Regions from separate parts of the Rheinheimera sp. B2H12 genome, predicted to be linked through region 2. Evidence: predicted binding sites of a transcription regulator. Region 2 holds the regulator's gene; each other region holds the start of a gene.
What was found. Region 2 encodes FNR, which switches genes on or off when oxygen is low (the NO sensors DNR and NnrR bind a similar motif). Its sites were predicted from a motif close to TTGATNTANATCAA; they were not measured.
Positions count from the first base shown of each region.

Region 1: the regulator FNR is predicted to act here: its motif matches at 3,104-3,117, upstream of AC53GJ_RS04780 (OmpW/AlkL family protein).
Region 3: the regulator FNR is predicted to act here: its motif matches at 4,244-4,257, upstream of AC53GJ_RS17750 (HPP family protein).
Region 4: the regulator FNR is predicted to act here: its motif matches at 2,186-2,199, upstream of AC53GJ_RS19185 (cytochrome ubiquinol oxidase subunit I).

Region 1 is NZ_CM184363.1:1,073,307-1,078,736, forward strand. Features, by position in the region: gene AC53GJ_RS04755 (hypothetical protein) at 1-401, opposite strand, end outside; gene AC53GJ_RS04760 (hypothetical protein) at 762-1,019, shown strand; gene AC53GJ_RS04765 (hypothetical protein) at 1,194-1,319, shown strand; gene AC53GJ_RS04770 (hypothetical protein) at 1,320-1,457, shown strand; gene AC53GJ_RS04775 (hypothetical protein) at 1,726-2,118, shown strand; gene AC53GJ_RS04780 (OmpW/AlkL family protein) at 2,281-2,982, opposite strand; gene AC53GJ_RS04785 (sugar MFS transporter) at 3,337-4,602, shown strand; gene olsF (bifunctional ornithine lipid synthase OlsF) at 4,711-5,430, opposite strand, start outside.
Region 2 is NZ_CM184363.1:2,787,227-2,792,656, forward strand. Features, by position in the region: gene AC53GJ_RS12050 (FixH family protein) at 1-68, shown strand, start outside; gene AC53GJ_RS12055 (heavy metal translocating P-type ATPase) at 70-2,472, shown strand; gene ccoS (cbb3-type cytochrome oxidase assembly protein CcoS) at 2,469-2,663, shown strand; gene AC53GJ_RS12065 (sulfite exporter TauE/SafE family protein) at 2,684-3,358, shown strand; gene fnr (fumarate/nitrate reduction transcriptional regulator Fnr) at 3,402-4,112, shown strand; gene uspE (universal stress protein UspE) at 4,205-5,128, shown strand; gene ttcA (tRNA 2-thiocytidine(32) synthetase TtcA) at 5,288-5,430, shown strand, end outside.
Region 3 is NZ_CM184363.1:4,110,930-4,116,359, forward strand. Features, by position in the region: gene asd (archaetidylserine decarboxylase) at 1-606, shown strand, start outside; gene AC53GJ_RS17720 (glycerophosphodiester phosphodiesterase) at 661-1,356, shown strand; gene AC53GJ_RS17725 (MerC domain-containing protein) at 1,448-1,837, opposite strand; gene AC53GJ_RS17730 (prephenate dehydrogenase) at 1,993-2,301, shown strand; gene AC53GJ_RS17735 (hypothetical protein) at 2,493-2,798, shown strand; gene AC53GJ_RS17740 (DUF3016 domain-containing protein) at 2,855-3,388, opposite strand; gene AC53GJ_RS17745 (TetR/AcrR family transcriptional regulator) at 3,579-4,160, opposite strand; gene AC53GJ_RS17750 (HPP family protein) at 4,282-4,836, shown strand; gene suhB (inositol-1-monophosphatase) at 4,980-5,430, shown strand, end outside.
Region 4 is NZ_CM184363.1:4,495,337-4,500,766, forward strand. Features, by position in the region: gene AC53GJ_RS19175 (amidohydrolase family protein) at 1-43, opposite strand, end outside; gene AC53GJ_RS19180 (winged helix-turn-helix domain-containing protein) at 214-2,151, shown strand; gene AC53GJ_RS19185 (cytochrome ubiquinol oxidase subunit I) at 2,268-3,824, shown strand; gene cydB (cytochrome d ubiquinol oxidase subunit II) at 3,826-4,962, shown strand; gene cydX (cytochrome bd-I oxidase subunit CydX) at 4,982-5,101, shown strand; gene cydD (thiol reductant ABC exporter subunit CydD) at 5,061-5,430, shown strand, end outside.

The sequences.
Region 1 (5,430 bases), 1.7 Mb from region 2:
CTGTTGATACTACTTTCGCTGACATAAAATGCGCTGAAACTAAAAGTATTGCCAAACGGGTCAAAAAAGATAATTTTTGCCAATTCTTGATGAATGCGTGAACGCTCGAATTTTATTTTCCTAAAATTTTTCCAATTATAGTTATCTGTTGAAAATTGTTGTTGTGCTATGGTTAAGTGAATTGTCGCGTCTTGACTGATAAAGTATATAAACTTGATAACATAAAATAATAAAACACCATGAGATGCCGTTGCAATAAGCAAAAATTTAACGTCGGATCTTGAACCGAAATCAATTTTTCCCTGATAAGAATAAAAAACAACCACAATGAGTAAGGGGAGCAAAAATCCTAAATTGCTGAGTAACCATGCGTAGAGCTTTTTCTTTAGTTGGATTGTCATTGCTGGCGTTGCCTCATAGCCCTTGGTGAAAATGAAATGATATTTTTGGCAAATGAAATGCAACAGTTTGTATTGCTAGATCCTGTGACCACGGCTTTTTGAAAGAAAAATTGTTGTTTAAGTCCACGCTGACCATCAGATAAGCCAGCCGCCAATCTAAAGCTTTACCGCTTAGAAGTAAACAGGGTTCTATAATTAACATAATGATTTTATGGAGTTTATATCTGTTTCTTTCTTTGCTGAGTGCACAAAAAAATTACTTTACGCTAACTTTTTTACAGAAAAAACTACGAAGAGTGTGGAAGCCGGCCGTCGGATAGCCTGAGTGACCGGTGATAAGATTTAAGAAGGTAGTTTTAGATGAAATTGATTAGTTTGATGTTTGGTGCGTCGGTGTTACTCAGCACAGCACAGCCGGCAGCGGCCGATACCTTGTACAAAAATGGTTTTGGTTTAAAGACGGCACTTTCAAGCAATAAGATGTTTATGTCAAAGATGACCGTTTTGGTAGTAGACAAGCGGCGACTGCCAGTAGCAAAGTGGTGGATGTCACTGGTTTATATTTGCTGCCACCCTTTGCCGAAGGTCATAACCATCAGCTACAAAATAACCAGTTAGTCGTCACTTTAGCGGTAAGTATGTGGCAGATGGCATTTTGTATGGCTTAATGTTAGGGGAGATGCTTTTTCGGCGCAGCAGGCTCGTCAGCAATTGGCTGCAAACGGCAAATTGGATGTGTTAACTTTAGGGACTGCTGTTACCTCCAGTGACGGCTATCCCCTGCAAATGATCTTGCAATCGGCTCCAGATGGCGTGGTGCCGACGAAAAAACAAGTGCTGGAAAAGTGGGTGATCGCGGTGGATTCGCTGGCGGACATCGATAGCAAAATGCCTTTGATGGTGCAAGGCAAACCGTAAGTGGTTAAGTTGGTGCTGGTCTATAGTGAAGATCAGACCAGACGTAATAATGCCAAATTTGCTGGCATCAATGGCCTTCAGCCAGAGCTGGTGCAGCCCTTAGTTAAAAAATTACAACTGAAAAAAGGTCGGAGCTAATTTGCTGCGCCTTTGGTCTGCTCGGTCCGCATTTTACAACAAGTGAAGACCATTAGGCGTTTATTAGCGCCGCCCTTTATTGCTGATACTGAAGCTGCTGTTGATTTAGATAAAATAAACATTATGACAATATTTTTGCTTGTTATTTATGAATTTAGCTTTAGTTTTTTTAATCGCAGTGATGAAAATTCCCCGTTTGTGCTTTGTGGCTGACTGGCCTGTAATAGCCAGGCCATCAACGGGATGGTTCATTAAAAAGGATATATTAATGAGCAAATTAGCTACTTTAATGTTGGTTGCTGCCAGCCTGAATGTTGCCGCTGTCACTGCTGCAGAGCCAGCCAATGTTGATTTGAGTGCAGGTTATCAGACGCCGCAGGAATTAATGGAGTATGCCCGGCAATATAATCGGGTGGCGCAACAGTTAACGCAGGCAGGTTATATTGCACAGGGCTGTCAGCATCAGCAGCTGTATTATCTGGTGCAGCCAACTGAAGCCATTTATCTGGCTAATAAAGTCAATTGCACTTTTAATATTCCGGCGCGCAACAACAGCCTGCAAACTGAGTATGCCCATGTCACAGTGAATGTGCATTATGATCAAACCGCCTTGTTATACCGTGAAGGCATAGTCAGTGTGGAATATAGCACTGTGTATTAAGCTTTTGGGCGGTCATTTCAGTCATACAATGACGATATAAAGCTGGTTTGCAGTGTTGCTTTTCCAGCTTAACCCCTAAGTCTGACGCTGACCAATGTTAAGTCTGAGCTGACAATACAATAAAGCCGGAGCTATTGCCCCGGCTTTATCCAAAGGTTTGTGTTACATAGTCCAGCGTACGCCGACCATCACCACCAGCGGGTCAATTTGCACATCCACTTTCTGAATAGAAGCGCCATTTAAATTGACATTGGCTTCAGTGTCGATATCCATTTTGCTGATCATAAAGTGGGCGCCCCAGTGCTGGTCAATTTTGTAGTTCACCCCAGCTTGTAATGCCAGACCAAAACTATCATCCAGTTCCAGATCCACCACATCGGTATCTTTGAGGTTGGCCAGGGTTTTCAGGGTTGATTTCAGCGTGCTTGATGCTGAAGTATCAAAGAATTTGGTGTAGTTCAGGCCGACGCCGACAAAAGGATCAAAGTTGCTGTTGCCCAGATCAAAGTGGTACTGCGCCAGTAACGTTGGAGGTAAATGTTTGGTGCTACCGACATCCAGGCCGTCAATCACTGAACCTTCCACTTCAATATCATGACTGAACGGCGTCGCCGCAATCAGTTCAACAGTCCAATTGTTATTGAATTTGTAATCAAAGGTCAGACCCAACTGGGTATTGTTGTTCACGCCAACGGCAGTGGAACCGGCCGGTAATTTCGCCAGTGTTTCAACGGCATTTAATGATGTGCTGCTATCATTTGGTGCCACTTGAATAGCACCGACATTGACAGATAAATCAGCCATGGCAGAGGCAGAAGCCAGAGTACCGAAGGCAAGAACTAAGGCGCTGATTGTTGTTTTCATCACAGTTTCCTTTACAGAGGTTGGGTCTTCATCAGATGTCGGCATTGTGCGCTCTGGCAGATTAAAAACTTTGGGCTGGATCAATCTTTCGGGTCGCTGCTGGCTTTTTCAGTGGCAATCCTTGATTTAGAACAAGCTTTCTGCCGGCTTTGAACCAAAGCAGAATGCTGACAAATGTTGAAAAATTACATACGTATGCAAGTTGACGGGCTTTGCAATCAGGCAGTCGGCGCGTATAGTAATCGAAGCTCATATGCTGGGCGAGCCTTGACGTTCAAGCGTGGCAGGGGAGAGAGTCGCCAAACAGCAACTGAGTACATCACAGGATAGACAGACCATAACAAGAGAAAATGTATGTCAGTAACCACACCAAACAGTGCGCAGCTGTCGCAGGGCGCGACCGGGCAAAATCATTATTTTGCCTTAAGCAGTCTGACCTTTTTATTTTTTATCTGGGGTTTTATTACTTGTCTGAATGACATTTTGATCCCGCATCTGAAAAATGTGTTTGACCTGAATTACACCCAGGCGATGCTCATTCAGTTCTGTTTTTTTGGCGCTTATTTTCTGGTGTCAATTCCGGCCGGTTACCTGGTGAAAAAAGCTGGTTATCAGCGCGGTATTGTGATCGGGTTACTGATTGCGGCTGTCGGTTGTCTGATGTTCTACCCGGCCGCGCAAGCGCAAGTTTATACCATGTTTTTACTGGCGTTATTTGTGCTGGCTGCTGGTATTACTATTTTGCAGGTTGCCGCGAACCCTTATGTGACTGCTTTGGGGAAAGCCGAAACCGCATCCAGTCGTCTGACGATGACACAGGCCTTTAACTCATTAGGCACCACCATTGCCCCATGGTTTGGCGGTTTGCTGATTTTAGCTGCGGCGACTGCTGAAGTTGGCACTGCAGAATTTAAAGCGCAAGAAGCTGCAGCAGTCCAAGTGCCTTATTTGATGCTGGCGGCTGCGTTGTTAGTGCTGGCGGCGGTGTTTGCCTTGCTGAAATTACCAACAGTGTCTGAACACCATCAGTCTGAGATTGCCGAAGCAGACGCAGGTTCGGCCTGGCAATATAGCCATCTGGTGCTGGGTGCCTTAGGTATTTTTGTCTATGTCGGTGGTGAAGTTGCGATTGGCAGTTTCCTGGTGAATTTTATTGGCGAGCCTGATATTGCCGGCCTGGCCGAAGCCGATGCTGCCAAATACATCAGTTATTACTGGGGCGGCGCTATGGTCGGCCGTTTTATTGGTGCTGTAGTGATGCAAAAAATCGCAGCAGGCAAAGTGCTGGCTTTTAATGCAGTGGCTGCCGCTGTGCTGGTGTTGGTGGCGATGAGTAGCTCTGGCAGTCTGGCGATGTGGGCTATCCTGTCAGTTGGTTTGTTTAACTCTATTATGTTCCCGACTATTTTCAGTCTGGCTGTGACCGGACTTGGTAAGTACACCAGTCAGGGCAGTGGGGTGTTATGCCTGGCCATTGTTGGCGGTGCCATTATCCCGTTATTACAAGGGGTGTTAGCGGATAATATCGGCTTACAGTTGTCTTTTATCCTGCCAGTGTTGTGTTATGGCTATATCTGTTTTTATGGTTTGAAAGGTTCAGTGCCAACAGCCCGCTCCTAGTCCAGAGCCTAGTTCAGAGCCCAGCTCAGAGCTAAGTGCAGCAGGAACAACAGCGGGGGCATTTGCCCCCGCTGTTGTTCCTGCCAATGGTCAGGCTGCTCGGCTATCTTAGCAAGCAGTAGCAAGATAACGTTGTTTCTTCTGCGGTTTTAACTTTTCTACATCCACCAGTACCAGCCCGTCGACACAATCGGCAAAATCCGGATCTATGCCAAAAGCCAGGAATTGCACACCACCGGGTTCGGCCACTTCGCCATATTGTTTGTATAAAGTGGGGATACTCAGTCCCATATGCGCCAGCAAATGTTTTAACTGGGTGAAATCAGCACTGTAGTCCTGACCGCTGAAGTGTTGCTGCAGCTGTTGCAGCGTTTCAAATGGCAATTGGTAAGGCAGATTTGGAATAGCAGTATCATTTTCTTCACTGAAATACAAAGTGTAAAAATACACCAATAAATCGCGGGCGGCTTTTGGGTAGCTGTTGGATAAACTGACACCGCCAAACAGATAGCGAATATCCGGATTTTGTTTCAGATAGGCACCAATGCCATACCACAGATAATCCAGGCTGCGTTTGCCCCAGTAGCGCGGCTGCACAAAGCTGCGGCCCAGTTCCAGCCCTTGCGCCAGATAAGCGTCCATTTGCGGGCCAAATTTAAATAAAGACGCGGTGTATAAACCGGTTAAACCTTGTTCGGCGATAATCTTGCGGGTATTGGCAAAACGGTAGGCTCCGACTATCTCCAGATCATCTTTATCCCACAGGATCAGTTGCTCATAATAACTGTCAAAGCGGTCAATATCACGGCGGCGGCCACTGCCTTCACC
Region 2 (5,430 bases):
GTCAGCAATGGAAATTACGCAGCACGATGATGTTGCCGCAAACGACTGAAATCAAGCTGACGTATTAATATGCCCGAAACCTCCGTAGTCGCTTGTTTTCATTGCGCTGAAGCAGTGCCAGCCGGCAGCAATTACAGCTTGTTATTTGATGGTCAGATGCGGCAATTTTGCTGCCCTGGCTGTCATGCTGTCGCCGAAACCATTATCGAGCAGGGTTTGGCGGATTACTACCGCTTTCGCACCAGCCCGGCCAGCAAAGCCAGTCCCCTGCCCGACAAATTGCAACAGCAACTGCAAAGTTATGACAACGCCGAAGTGCTGGGTGATTTATCCAGCCGTGATGGTGACTGGCAACAGGTTGAACTCTCGATTAGCGGCATGAGTTGCGCGGCCTGCGCCTGGCTGATTGAAAAACAACTGACGCAAGATCCAGCTATTGCCAAAGTATCGGTCAATTCCGGCACCGCACGCTGTGCTTTACGCTGGGATCCGGCACAAACCAAACTCAGCACCATCTTAGGGCGGATTGCCCAATTGGGTTATCAGGCAAGCCCTTATATCAGCGATCAGGAAGAACAAAGTTACCAGCAGGAAATGAGCGCTTACCTCAAACGGTTGGCTGTATCCGGCATTATGTCAATGCAAGTGATGATGCTGGCCTTTGGCTTGTATTTTGGTGATTACACCGGCATCGAACAGCAATATGAAGGTTATTTACGCTGGATCAGTCTATTCCTGACCTTGCCTGTGATGTTTTTTGCCGCCGCACCTTTTAGTAAAAGTGCCTGGCGGGCACTGCGCAGCAAAGAGCTGAATATGGACGTGCCGATAGTACTGGCGCTGTATTACACCTTTGCCGCCTCCACCTATGGCACCATCACCCATAGTGGTGAAGTGTATTTTGAATCCGTCTGCATGTTTGTTTTTCTGCTGCAGTTGGGTAAGTTTTTTGAATTCCGCGCCCGCAAACAAGCGCGGGATGCGACCAGTAATTTGTTGAAAATTATGCCGGTTACTGCCCAGTTATGGGATGGCGAGCAAGCGATTGGCACTTCAGCCCGCAGGCTGCAAGCCGGTGATCTGATCCTGGTCAAAGCGGGCGAAACCCTGCCGGCCGATGGGATCATCAATCAAGGCAGCAGCAGTGTTGATGAGTCCATGCTGACCGGTGAATACCGCGCTGTGGCAAAACAAAGCGGTGATCAGGTGCTGGCAGGCTCGGTCAATCATGACGGCGTCCTGATCATTGAAGTCAGTAAAGCCCTGACCGAATCAAGGCTCGGCCAAATCATTCAACTGCAGCAGCAAACCCTGCATCAGAAACCTCAATTACTTGAAAAGACTGACAAAATCGCTCGTTTTTTTGTGCAGCGTTTACTGGTAATTGCCACTTTAACCTTTGGTGTCTGGTACTTTTTTATTGATGCGGATCGGGCTTTTTGGGTGACCTTGTCGGTGCTGGTTGCCACCTGCCCTTGCGCCTTGAGTCTGGCCACCCCAACCGCTATTACTTGTGCCCTGGCGCGGCTCAATCGCAAAGGCATTCTGATTAAAAACCAGCAAGTACTGGAGTTTTTACCCAGGTTAAGCCGGTTGTTTTTTGATAAAACCGGCACTTTAACCGCCGGTCAATTCAGTATTGCCCGTATTAAGCAATGCCAGACTGAATTTAGCGAAGCGCAACTACTGGATCTGATAGCCAACTTAGAGGCCTATTCTGAGCACCCGATTGGCCGGGCTTTTGCACCATTTTTACAACAACGACTGACCTTGACCGAGGTCGAGCTAGTGGTTGGCAGTGGTATCAAGGCAAAGTGGTTAAGCAATTCAGGTCCACGGCTGTTACAGATCGGCAACGCCGCGTTTTGCCAGCAACAGGCTCAAGCCGATATGCAGGTGTATTTTTGTATCGATGGCCAGTTACATGCGCAATTGCAGCTGGCCGATGCGTTAAGAGCAGAAATACCGGCGCTGATCCCAGCGCTCAATGCCTTAGGTATTCGCTGTGGCATTCTGACCGGAGATAGCTCAGATCAGGCTGAACAGATAGCGAAACAACTTGGCATCACTGATTTAACCAAATCCTGTAGCCCGGAACAAAAAGTTGCTCAGATAAGCAACGCAGTGGCGCAAGGTGATATAGTGCTGATGGTCGGTGATGGTATCAATGACAGTCCTAGTTTTCATGCCGCCCACGTTTCGGTGGCGCTGGACAGTGGCACTGATTTATCGAAAAATCAGGCTGATGTGGTGTTATTGCACAATGACCTGAGCCTGCTGACTGAACTGATCAGCGGGGCCCAATTGGCGAAAAAAGTCGTGCGGCAAAATCTGGCTTGGGCTGTTGGTTACAATCTGGTGATCATACCGCTGGCGGTTTGTGGTTTTGTTTCTCCTTACATCGCGGTGATTGGGATGTCTTTTAGCTCTTTGCTGGTGGTATCCAATTCTTTGAGGTTATTAAAACAATGAGCATTATTTATGTGCTGATCCCAATCGCAGTGCTGTTTGTGATGATTGGCCTGGCGGTGTTTTTCTGGGCTGTGCGCTCGAAACAATTTGATGATCTCGACAAAGAAGCTTTTAGTATTTTATTTGATGAAAAAAAACCTGCGGCTGTGCAAAAACCAACCCCGGCTGAGCCGGCAAAACAACCAGACTAAGCCGGCTTGGAACCGACCGCATGACTGAACCACTGAACTTTGCTGCTGCAGTGCTGATTGGACTGCTGGGCAGTGGTCATTGCCTGGTGATGTGCGGCGGCATTGTCAGTGCCTTGCAATTGTTAATGCCTGATCAAAGTCAGAAGCTTAAGTTACAACTGGCTCTCAGCGCAGGTCGCTTATTGTGTTACAGCCTGCTGGGTGCGCTGGTCGGTGCCCTTGGCGTGCTGGCGATGCAGCTGGCCGGCGGTACTATGCACAGTTTGCGTTTATTATCCGGTCTGATGTTGCTCCTGATGGCGCTTTATGTCAGTAAGCTCTGGCCGGTGCTGGCACTGCTGGAACAAGCGGGTCGCCCGCTCTGGCGTCTGATCCAACCCTGGACCCGCCGGTTGTTGCCGCTCAATAGCCCCGGCAAAGCCCTGGCTTATGGTCTGGGTTGGGGTTTATTGCCCTGCGGTCTGGTCTACTCCAGTTTAAGCTGGAGTCTGGCTAGTGGCTCCGCCTGGCAAGGGGCGCTGTGGATGCTTTGTTTTGGTATTGGCACCTTACCGGCATTATTGCTGGCAGGCCAGGCCGCCACTGCGCTCAATCAATTTAAACAACAGCGCTGGGTACGCTGGAGTATTGCCGCCATGCTGGCACTTTACGGACTCTATACAATTTACCTTGCACTGGCGCATTTAGTTTTTTAAGCTGTGCTGGTATTTTTTTGGCTATAAAATGGAAAACCAACCGATGAGCGCGATTAACTGCCAGGATTGTGGCTTTAGCCAGTTATGTTTGCCGTTTTCTCTGAATGATGCCGAGCTGGATAAGCTGGACCATATTATTCAGCGCAAACGCCCTTCGCACAAAGGTGATCATCTGTTTGAAGCAGGTAAACCCTTGCATGCTCTTTATGCGGTTCGTACCGGTTCGTTTAAAACCTACACCCTGTCCGAACAGGGTGAAGAGCAAATTACCGGTTTTCATCTGCCTGGTGATGTGATTGGTTTTGATGCTATCGGCAATCAGTGCCATCCAAGTTATGCCATGGCGCTTGAAACAGCCATGGTCTGTGAAATCCCTTATCAGAATTTGGATAATTTACTGGATCAACTGCCTAAATTGCGGCAACAACTGATGAGGCTGATGAGTCAGGATATCTCTGGCGATCAGCAGATGATGTTGTTATTAAACCGGAAAACCGCAGAAGAAAAATTAGCCGCATTTTTAACCAATCTGGCGCAACGTTTTGGCAATCGTGGTTTTTCCCGCAAAGAATTCCGCTTGACGATGACCCGCGGTGAAATTGGTAACTACCTGGGTCTGACGGTAGAAACTATCAGCCGGCTGCTTGGTCGTTTTCATAAAGACGAGCTTATTCATGTTGATGGCAAACTGATCGTGATTAGCAATTTTGATGAACTGAGCAAAATTGGCGGCATCAGTAAAACGCCCTGTTAAGCAAGGCTTTGATCTAAACCAAGGTTTGTCACTGCAGACTCCGGTAACTTAGCTAAACTGTATTGGTCAGTTGGTTTATAAGGAGATCTGCAATGGCAACATATCAGGATGTACTGGTGGTGCTTGACCCCAGTCAGGAAACGCAAAAAGCACTGGACCGTGCCATCGAATTATCCACCCACACAGCCTGTCACCTTACCGCTTTTTTATCCATTTACGATTTCTCTTATGAGATGACTACCATGTTATCCGGCGAAGAACGGGAGTCAATGCGCCAGGCCGTGATCACCGACCGTGAGCTTTGGATTGAACAACTGCTGGCCCCAGCCCGGCAAAAAGGGATTAATGCCAGTATCAAAGTGGTGTGGCATAACAGACCCTTTGAAGCCATCGTGAAAACAGTGCAGGATCATGGCTATGATTTGGTGATCAAAGCGACCCATCAGCATGATGTGCTGAAATCACTGATTTTCACCCCAACCGACTGGCATATCCTGAGAAAATGCCCCTGCCCGGTATTATTGGTCAAAGAACATGCCTGGCCTGCTGCTGGCCATATTCTGGCGGCAGTGAATGCAGGTAGTGAACAACCGCATCATAAATCGCTGAATCAGCTGATTATCCGCCAGGCGCAAGCGATGGCGACTTTATTAGGTGCCACAGTCCATCTGGTCAACGCCTATCCCGGTACCCCTATTCATGTGGCAATTGAAATTCCGGAATTTAATCCGGCTGAATATAATGACAGCATGAAACATCATCATCAGGATGCAGTCCGTGCTTTGGCGCAAAATTATGGCATCAGCCCGCAATGTACCCATGTCCTCGAAGGCATGCCAGAAGATGTGATCCCGAAAGTTGCCCGCAGCATTGATGCCGAAATGGTGATTATTGGCACTGTCGGCAGAACAGGTTTATCTGCTGCTATCATTGGTAACACCGCTGAGCATGTGATAGACCGGCTAGAATGCGATATCCTGGCGTTAAAGCCTGACAAGGATGTAACAGCGTCCTGACCGTGCCAGCCCTCAGCGACTAACCACTGTGGGGCTGGCTGTCCGAGCCTTGTTTCATGCCCACTTCCGGCCATGTCGGCAAAATTGCTGCTCTGAAGCTGATTGGCAAAGTCTGCCGATCCGTTATAATGTGCGCCATTTTTCCCAACAGGTGTTGTTATGTCTCACTCGGCTGAAGCGAAAGCTCAATATAATCTGAACAAATTACACAAACGTCTGCGTCGTGGTGTGGGTCAGGCCATTGCTGACTTCGGCATGATCGAAGAAGGCGATAAAGTGATGGTTTGTTTGTCCGGTGGTAA
Region 3 (5,430 bases), 1.3 Mb from region 2:
CATCCGGTCGATGGAGCCATCAGTCAGTTAGGTGCGATTGAAGGTGATCTGCTGATCCAGGCCAAAGGCCATCATTATTCCCTGCAAGCGTTATTAGGCGGCAAACCGGAAACAGCGGCACCTTACCAGAATGGTCAATTTGCCTGTATTTATCTGGCGCCAAAAGATTATCACCGCATCCACATGCCGGTGACCGGTACCTTGCGCGAAATGATTTATGTGCCGGGCGAGCTGTTTTCAGTCAATCCGCTGACCGCAGCCAATGTACCGGGATTATTTGCCCGTAATGAACGCGTAGTTACCATCTTCGACACTGAAGTCGGACCAATGGCGTTGGTCTTAGTGGGGGCCACCATAGTTGCCAGCATTGAAACTGTCTGGGCTGGTACTATTAGCCCGCCGACCGGGAAAGAAGTATTTCGTTGGCAGTACCCGGCCACCGGGGCAAATTCAGTCACCCTGGCAAAGGGTGCCGAAATGGGCCGCTTTAAACTAGGTTCAACCGTGATCCTGGCATTTGCACCGGACCAAATTGAATTTTTAGCGCAACAATATCCAGGCGCGATAACCCGAATGGGTGAGCCCTTTGCAGGCATCAAGGCATAAACCACAGGCAGCTTCGGCTGCCTTTTTTGTCTGTTGCGATAGGAGAACAGTCTGATGAAAATTTTTGCTCACCGCGGCTGCAGTGGTCATTATCCGGAAAATACCCTGGCTGCCTTTGCCGCCGCCTTAGCCAGTGGCTGCGACGGCATTGAACTGGATGTGTTTGCGCTGCAGGACGAGCTGGTGGTGATCCACGATCGGCAGTTAGCTCGCACTACCAATGGCATTGGCAATCTGGAAGATTATACCCTATCGCAGTTGCAACAACTGGATGCCGGCCAGGGTCAGTCGGTCCCCATCTTGTGGCAGGTACTGGCGCTGGTGCAGAATCGTTGTACACTGAATATCGAACTCAAGGGCCATGATACGGTCGCACCACTGCTGCAACTGTTGAGCAAAGCACAAACCGAACTTGGCACTGAACTCAGTACCTTACTGATTTCCTCTTTTCATCACCCGCTGCTGTGGCAGTTGAAACAACAATGCCCGGCGCTGGCGATTGGCGCACTTACCGCTGCTATTCCGCTGCACTACAGTGCTTTTGCAACTGAGCTTGCTGCCGTGTCCGTTCATTGTGATCGCGGTTTTGTCGATGCCCATCTCGTGCGAGATGCCCATCAGCGTGGCCTTGCCTGTTATGTTTACACCGTCAATGATGCGCGGGAAGCGCGCAGATTGCAGCAACTTGGGGTGGATGGCATCTTCAGTAATTATCCGGCCGAAGCACGGCAGTGGTTGAGTGAAGCCTAATCACCAGCTTTGGTCAGGTGGATTTAGCTTCAGATGAAAAAAAACACCGAATTCGGTGTTTTTTTTCGTTTTCTGGTCAGCCAGACTGAGGTTAATGCTTGTCGCAGCTATGGCATTGATTGCATAACCGCATATTCAACACATGCGCCAATACCACAAAAGCAGCGCCGACAATCAGAATGTAATGTTCGTATTCGTGGCCTAATGAATCTTTTTGCCAGTAAATAAAACCACCTAAGAATAATGAATAAAATGGGTACAATTTACGGTGATAACGATGAAAACCAGCAAAAATAGTAATAAAACCCAGCACCATGGTAATTAATAACACAATACGTTCAAAAGCATGGTTATGCACAGAGGACAGACCCAATAATGGCAATACTGGCAGCAGCACAGGCAACATAATGCAATGAATTGCACAAAGCGATGTGACAGCAATTCCTACTTTATCCAGGGTATTGCGGATGTTACTGAGCATAAAACGACACCGGCCAGAAAATGGAATGAGATGATATAACAAATCTGGCAACTTGAAAACAGTTTCGGTGTAAAATAGCGGGCTGGCAACCAGCCTCATGCCAGCCGTTAGCGGCTATTTATGGCATAATGACCACAAAAATATGCGAGATTTTTATGGAACAATTACTGAATCAATTAGATGCTAACTTAAAAGAGCTATACCGCAAAGCGCTGGATGCAGACGCAGTGCTGGATGAATTACAGCAACAGGGCCATGCCAAACATCAGGCGATATTTCCAGCCGACCAGTTATTCCAGGTGCAAAGCCCAAGATTTATGCCGTATTTATCCGAAACAGCTGAGCAAGTATCGGCGATCCGGCAAACCCAACAATTTAATACCGCCACTTTGGAGCTTGTAGTCAAACAATTACAATTACTGCATAAGACACTGCATGAATTTAAAGCTGTGGTGGCAAAATAGCCTATACTCAGTGAGTTTATGACTGATTGAGCAGGCTGTTGCCGATAGATTGGGCACTTGGTGTCCAACACTTGGTGTCCAACACTTGGTGTCCAACACTTGGTGTCCAACTGTAATCAGTTGCTGAACCGTGCTGCCATGCTGTGTATTGAGTGTATTCACCACAGACACAGTTTGGCTGAGGAGGCAGAATGATGGTATTTCCAGCCAACCGGGATGTCACTTCCAGTAGTGAATCACAGGTATTGCGTTATAGCACGGCCAGAGATAAAGCAAATCCGGATCAACATCAACTCAGCCACCAAGCAGCGACCAGCCTGCTCAATGGCGCGCCTGAAATCAGCACTCAATTGCAATCTTTGTTGCCTGATAATCAGCAACAACAGGCCAGTGATACGGTGCGAGTCAGTAGTAGCTTGGGAAAAGCTGCATCCAGTGGCATGTTGAGCAAAGAAGAAGCATTGGCGATTTATCAGAAAATAGCCGCTTTTTTATAGTTAACTGGCGAAGGCGGATCAGTTGAAGCGCTGAACTTCCTTGTCCTTCATGCCTGTTATTGCGCTGTTGCCGATGGTACTTTAGTCAGGATCTCTTTTTTGAACCACTTCTTCAACATTTCATGTTCATAATGAAACTCGCGATTCATCGCGCCAATAGTCGAAGAGTTCATAAAACCCATATCCTGAATTTTAACATCGCTGCCGCGGGCAATTTCCTGTTGTTGCGGTCCTGTCAGCACATAATCCAGTTTCACTCTGGGGATATAGATATCTTTGATCACCCGGATATCACTATGGTTGGCGCGATACATCGGATTGACATCACCGGCCAGATCCACATCTGTCATCACAACGCTGAGTTGATAACCAGCCGGTAAATCATCCGCAAATTTGTTCCACATTTTATCAAAGGCCGTGATCACCTTTTGCTGATAACGTTTTTTGCTTTCTGAAGATGGCCTGATATCGGTAAACTTTTCCGGCGTCTGCCAGCTCACTTTAATCTGACTTTGAGTTGCAGCTCCGGTAGTAGCCATAGCTTGAAAGCTCAAGGCCGCGGCAATCAATACAGCAATGGTGTTACGCATGGTTCTACTCCTGAGGTTAACCCAGACCGCTAAAAGCGGCGTGGGATTTTTTAACTGTGCTAACTATAACTCCTGTGTTGAATGCTTGCAGTCGTTATTTGTCAACTGTTGTCTCGATATGTAACCTGACACTTTACATAAATTTACCAGCTATGCCCGCCCTATTCAGCACCACTTCAGCCTTGCGCTGCTATGTCTGTGCTTTGCTCGCGGCAACCGGACCCAGTATCCACTCTGCCATCGCCAGATAATGGGCTTCGGCAGCTAACATGCGAAATTCTGCGCTGATAATCATGCCTTCAACTAAGGTCAGTAACATTGCCGCTTTGCCTTCAATGACTGATTGCGCTGTATCTGGCGGAACTGCTTGCTTCACTAAATCGAACAGCCATAATTTCAACCAGACTTTATGAGCTCTGGCTTGCACAGTCAACTCGTTATCTGACAGCTTAAATTCAGCAACTGCATGCATAAACATACAGCCATAAAATTCAGACTGGGCAAACCAATCAAAATGCCAGCGCAATAATGCAGCAACTTTCGCACTGGGCGTTTGCGCAGCCTGAACCGCCTGCATCATGGCGTCGACAAATCTTTGATGGCGCCTGCACAACACGGCGCTAATCAGTTGATGTTTTGCACCAAACAGCCGGTACAGGCTGGTTTTGGAGACGCGTGCCTGTGCTGTAATCAAGTCAACCCCAACTGCGGTATAACCCTGTGCATTAAAAAGCTGTTCGGCAATGTCGAGAATTTGCTCGCGGGTCTGCATATCACACCTAATAATCTTGGTATTGCACAATATGGTACAGATCTGTACCATCATCTACAATACCAGCACAGCGTTACAAGACGCTGATATACAACAACAGACAAGCCAAAGACAGCACAGCATGAAACAAATTAAAACCAGACTTCGTGGTGGCGGCACTTTACCGGCCCAGCCGCAGCGACACCAACTACTACTGGGTTTACTGGGTAGCTTTCTCAGCATCCTGCTCCTGCAATGGCTGAGCAACTATACCAGCGACAATTGGCTGATCGCCCCATTTGGCGCAACTTGCGTACTACTGTTCGCCAGTCCACAATCACCTTTTGCCCAACCCCGCAACGTCATTGCCGGCCATCTGATTGCTGCGTTCATCGGTTTGTTATGCATTCAATTGCTTGGCCACACAGCACTAACCATGGCACTGGCCGTCAGTCTGAGCATAGTATTAATGCAAGCCTGGCGCGCTGTGCATCCGCCAGCAGGTGCCACGGCTTTATTGCTGACGCTGACAACCCCCGGCACTGTTGGTTATGAATTTATCCTGACTCCGGTGTTATCAGGCAGCGTGGCGCTGGTGCTGATTGCAGCAGTCTGTAACAATCTCAGCTCACCGCAGAATTGGCCATTATACTGGTTTGGCCGCAAAACGGCAGCGCCAGTTAAAACTGACAACTGAGTTTCAGTTGCGTTACGCGCCGATTTTAACTTTTGTCAGCTTCTGCATTGGCTGATCACGAAATAACCTTTACTTTTTTTGCTCAACCGCTACAATACGCGCCGCTCTTTTGACTGTTCTTTATACAATAAGGTAATCTCTCTATGCATCCGATGTTAAACATCGCTGTTCGTGCTGCGCGTGGCGCAGGCAATATTATCGCCCGTGCTTGTGGCCAACTGGATATGGTCCAGTCAATTCAAAAAGGCACCAACGACTTTGTCACCAACGTTGACAAAGAAGCCGAACAGGCCATCGTCAATATTCTGCGCAAGTCATATCCTGATCATGACATCATCGCGGAAGAAGGTGGTGAATACAGCAATAATGGCAGTGATTACCAGTGGATCATCGACCCGCTCGATGGCACCACCAACTTTATCAAAGGCATTCCTCATTTTGCCGTGTCTATCGCACTGCGCTACCGTGGTAAGTTAGACCAGGCGGTTATTTTTGATCCATTACGCGGTGAAGTGTTTACCGCCAGCCGTGGCGCTGGTGCCCAGCTGAATGGTCGTCGTATTCGCGTCACCTCAATGCCGGATTTAGGCGGCA
Region 4 (5,430 bases), 1.7 Mb from region 2:
AAGTGGTTTTGACAGTCAAAAAACGCGGATGACATAACATCATAGGACTCCAGTAAATGCACAATAAACCCTAAATCGAGGCTGCTGATGTTGTCCTATGCTTGGATGTAAAGCCTGAAGCCTTACTGAAGTTTTTCTGAAGATTTATTTATTCAATATATTTCAATATCTTAAAGAACTGTGCACTAAAAGCACCAAACAAGGATTAACACGTTGACCACTGATACCCAGACACATGGCTGGCAACTGGCAGATTGGCGGATAGAGCCGGACAGTCATCGGCTCTATCCGCTTGCAACTGACTCCAGGCTGGTCACTGGCCAGCCACTGCAACTGGAACCCAGAGTGATGGCCGCTTTAGTGCTGTTGCTGCAGGCGGGTGATCGAACTTTAACGGATGCCCAGTTGCTGCAAGGCGTCTGGCCAGGATTAGTGGTATCGGATGCTTCGTTATATAAAGTGGTGGCAGAGCTGCGTAAAGCACTGGGTGATCAGCAAAAACCTTATCGGCTGATTGAACGGGTGCACGGTAAAGGTTATCGTCTGCTGCAAACGGCAGTGCGCTGTGAGCCGGAACATCCCACCAGCCACAGCGGCGAAATGACCGCTACGACAGCCCTGCCAGACCTATCGCCTCCGCCAAATATTGGCAGCTATCGAGGGCTGCAGCGTCGCTTGGTGGTCATCCTTGGTGCTGCCGCGCTGTGCTTGTTCGCTCTGTTTGTGCTCTGGTGGTCCTTTGCCCCGACGTTCACCCCGTCAGGCCTTCTGACTGCGACCAAGCCAACTGCCACTGCCGCCAATCAGGCACAACTGCCGCCGGCAACGGGTTTTTCCTGGTCACAATGGCAACAATACCAACAAGCACAATGGCTGGTGCAGCAAACCAAAGCCACCGACATAGCGCAAGGGGTTGAGCTATTGCAACAACTGCTGCCACAACAACAACAGTATTCGCCGCTGCTGGTCGAACTCTGTAACAGCTACCATGGGCTGCATATATACAGTGACTGGCCTTTGGCTAAAGTGCTGGCGCTGTGTGAACCCTTGTTACGGCAGGCATTACAGCTGCAACCGGATTCAGCCCTGGCACTGGCCAGTTTTGGTGCCTTGTTGTTATCGCAGGATAAGCTGGCGGCCGCCGGCCGTTATCTGGATCAGGCACTGGCGCTGGACGCAGACAACCCCCAGGCACTGTTGTGGCGCGCGACTTTGCACCGCAAGCAGGATCAATACCCACAGGCGATAGCGTTACTGCAACAAGCGATCCGGCTGGATCCGCTGTCTGGCTCGCTGAAACGGCATTATGCCTACAGCCTGATTGGCAATGGCATGCTGAGCGAAGCTCGGGCCCAGTTTCAACAGGCGTTATTACTGGAGGCGGATTATTCAGATCGGGCGCTGGATGAACTGGAAATGCTGCCGCTGACCGCAGCCCGGGCTATGGCTTTTTTACAATGGGCGCAGCGTTTTCCGGATCGGTTGCAACAACCGGGCCGACTGGTCAATCTTGCGCTGATCCAGCTGAGTTTGCAGCAATTTGACAGCGCCGAACAAACGCTGGAACAAGCCAATGTCAGCTATCCGTCTCATCATTTTGTACTGCTGGCGCGGGCCATGCTGATGCAGGCCAGACGCGAACCGGCCAGTGCCAGACGCTTATTACAACAACGCGCCGCCAGCCGGCCTGACCATGCCATGTTTCAGCTGCAGGCGTTACTGCTGCCGGATGATGTGGCGCCAACCCGTCTGGCTGCGGATTTCCTGCGGTTATATCCGGCTTTTGCCAGCGATAGTGCCGCTGCCGTCAACCAGGCACTGGCCAACAAACAACAGGTGCTGGTGCTGTATTGGTTACTTACGCAAAGCCCGGCGGTACGCCAGCAATGGCAAACTGAGATCCTTCGTTTTGTCGATGCCCAAACCGAAGCCGATAGCCTGAACCTGCAACTGCTGTGCGCTGCTGGCTTAACTGAAGATGCCAACCAACTGGCGCGGCAGTTGTTACAGGAGGACTGGCTGCCATCACCGCATGATAACTATTATCTGGCCGAACAACATCCACTGTGGCGGCAACTGGCACCAGATATATTTGCCGGCATCAGAAAACAGCGCCAACGGGTACTACAAGCCAGTCAAACATCTGACTAATCAGCGGCAAAAAATTTCTGCATCCGCCAATTGATTGATGCGAATCAACATCGACCGTCGCATCATCAGCTACATTAGACACTGGTTTTTCCAATGATCCTGCCAGGAGACGGTTTATGGATATCGTCGATCTATCGCGTTTGCAGTTTGCCTTTACCGCTATGTACCACTTTTTATTTGTTCCGCTCACCCTCGGGATGACCTTTATTCTGGCCATCATGGAGTCAGTCTATGTGATGACTGGTAAAGAGATTTACCGTGACATGACCAAGTTCTGGGGCAAATTATTTGGCATTAACTTCGCACTGGGTGTCACCACTGGCCTGGCGATGGAATTCCAGTTTGGCACCAACTGGTCTTATTATTCGCATTATGTTGGCGACATCTTTGGCGCGCCGCTGGCGATTGAAGGCCTGATGGCATTTTTCCTCGAATCGACCTTGGTCGGTTTGTTCTTTTTTGGCTGGGATCGCCTGTCCAAAGTGCAACACTTAGCTGTCACCTGGCTGGTGGCTCTGGGCTCGAATTTATCGGCGCTGTGGATTTTAATCGCCAATGGCTGGATGCAAAACCCGGTCGGCGCTGAATTTAACTACACCACCATGCGGATGGAGATGACCAGCTTCTCTGAAGTCATTTTTAACCCGGTGGCACAGGTCAAATTTGTCCATACCGTTTCAGCCGGTTATGTCACTGGCGCCATGTTTGTACTGGCCATTTCGGCCTGGTATATGCTCAAAGGCCGCGATTTAGCCTTTGCCCGCCGTAGTTTTGCCATTGCCGCCGCTTTTGGTCTGGCAGCATCCCTCTCCGTGATAGTGCTGGGCGATGAATCCGGTTATGAACTGGGTGATGTGCAAAAAGTGAAACTGGCGGCAGTAGAAGCAGAATGGGATACCCATCCGGCACCAGCGTCATTTACCATTGTAGGTGTACCTAATAGCGACACGCAAACCACAGATTACGCGCTGAAAGTGCCTTATGCGCTGGGTCTGATTGCCACCCGTTCACTGGATAAACAGGTGCTGGGGTTAAAAGACTTAAAAGAAATGCACCGTCACCGTATCGTCAACGGTATGGAAGCTTACCGTTTATTGCTGTTATTGCGCGGTGGTGATAGCTCCGAAGCCACCAAAACGGCCTTTGAAGCGGTGAAAAAAGACTTAGGTTATGGTCTGTTACTGACCGCTTATACCGACAATCCAGCCAACGCTACGCCGGCACAAATTCAGCAAGCGGTGGATAACTCTATTCCTCAGGTGGCGCCGATGTTCTGGGCCTTCCGCATCATGGTGGCTGCTGGTTTTATCATGTTACTGGTGTTTGCGCTGGCGTTCTGGTTTAGCGCGAAACGGTTGGAGCAAAAACCACGCTGGTTCTTAAAGCTGGCAGTACTGAGCCTGCCACTGCCATGGATCGCCTGTGAAGCCGGTTGGTTTGTCGCTGAATATGGTCGCCAGCCCTGGGCAGTCGGTGAAGTGTTACCCACTCACTTAGCGGCCTCGGCGCTGACGGCGGGTCAGATCTGGACCAGTCTGGCGCTGATCAGTGCCTTGTACACAGTGTTTTTAGTGATTGAAATCTGGTTAATGCAGCATTTTGCCCGCAAAGGCCCATCGGCTTTGCATACAGGTAAATATGATCTGGAAAACGGCAAAGCGCAGGAGGTGTAACATGGATTACGAATTTTTAAGATTTATCTGGTGGTTATTGATTGGTGTGCTTTTTATCGGTTTTACCGTCACCGACGGTTTTGATATGGGCGTCGGCGCTTTACTCAAAGTGGTGGGCGCCAATGATGAGCAGCGCCGGGTGATGATTAACAGTATTGCGCCGCACTGGGATGGTAATCAGGTCTGGTTGATCACGGCCGGTGGTGCTTTATTTGCCGCCTGGCCACCGGTTTATGCCACCGCTTTCAGTGGTTTTTATCTGGCCATGATGCTGACCTTAGCTGCGCTGTTTTTACGGCCTATCGGTTTTGACTATCGTTCCAAACTGGATAACGCCAACTGGCGCAGCAACTGGGACTGGGCGCTGACGGCAGGTTCTGCCATACCGCCGGTGATCTTTGGCGTGGCCTTTGGTAATTTGCTGCAAGGGGTGCCCTTTCATTTTGACGAGTTACTGCGAATTCATTACACCGGCTCCTTTTTTGCCCTGCTCAATCCGTTTGCCTTGCTGGTCGGTGTGTTGAGCCTGCTGATGTTTGTCAGTCAGGGCGCAGCGTATCTGCAAATGAAAACTGAAGGTGAAGTGCTGGCCAGAAGCCGCGCTGTCGGCATGATCAGCGGTTTTGGCGCGGCATTGTTATTTGTGCTGGCCGGTGTCTGGTTAAAATCCGGTATTGATGGTTATGTGGTGACCAGTGTGCTGGATCATAATGCGATTAATAACGCGGTTAGTAAAACCGTCGAAGTCAGAGCCGATGCCTGGTTCAGTAACTATGCTGCTTATCCACTGCTATGGCTGGCGCCAGGCCTGGGTATCGCCGCTTTTGCGCTGTCGGGTGTTTGCAGCAAATTTGGTAAAGGTGCACTGGCTTTTATTCTGACATCCTTGGGTCAGGCCGGTGTGATCCTGACCTCTGGCATCGCGATGTTTCCGTTTGTCATGCCATCAAGTTCCAATCCGAACCACAGCCTGACGTTATGGGATGCGACATCCAGCGAACTGACGTTAAAAATCATGTTTATTGTGGCCTGTATTTTTGTGCCTTTGGTGCTGGCTTATACCATCTGGAGTTATGTCAAAATGTTTGGCAGGCTGAATGAGCAGCATATCCGTAACAACCCACACGGCTTATATTAACCCGCTGAAGGAGCAATTTATGTGGTATTTCGCCTGGATTTTAGGAGTGTTACTGGCCTGTTCTTTTGGCATCATTAATGCCATGTGGCTGGAACTGAATGGCTATGCCGGAGAAGAGTCTGAGTCAGGTCAATCTTGAGGTAACCGCAGCGCAACCGACCGCCGCCAGCCGGCGGCCTGTTGCAGCCAAAGGCAGTGCTGACCGTCGTCAGCCGGCCTTGTTGCAACAATGGTTACAGCCTTATCGCCGCAGGCTGAGCCTGGCCGCTTTATTGGCCGGGTGCAGCGTCCCGTTGCTGATTGCGCAGTGCTGGTATTTTGCCAGCATTGCCAGCCAGCTGTTGGCGCAACAAGCGCCAGCGTTCAATGACTGGCTTTGGTTTGCCGCGCTGTTTCTGCTGCGGCAACTTTGTCTGTCTGGCAAAGAATTACTGGCTCAACAGGTCAGTCGCCGGCTGCGCAGCGACA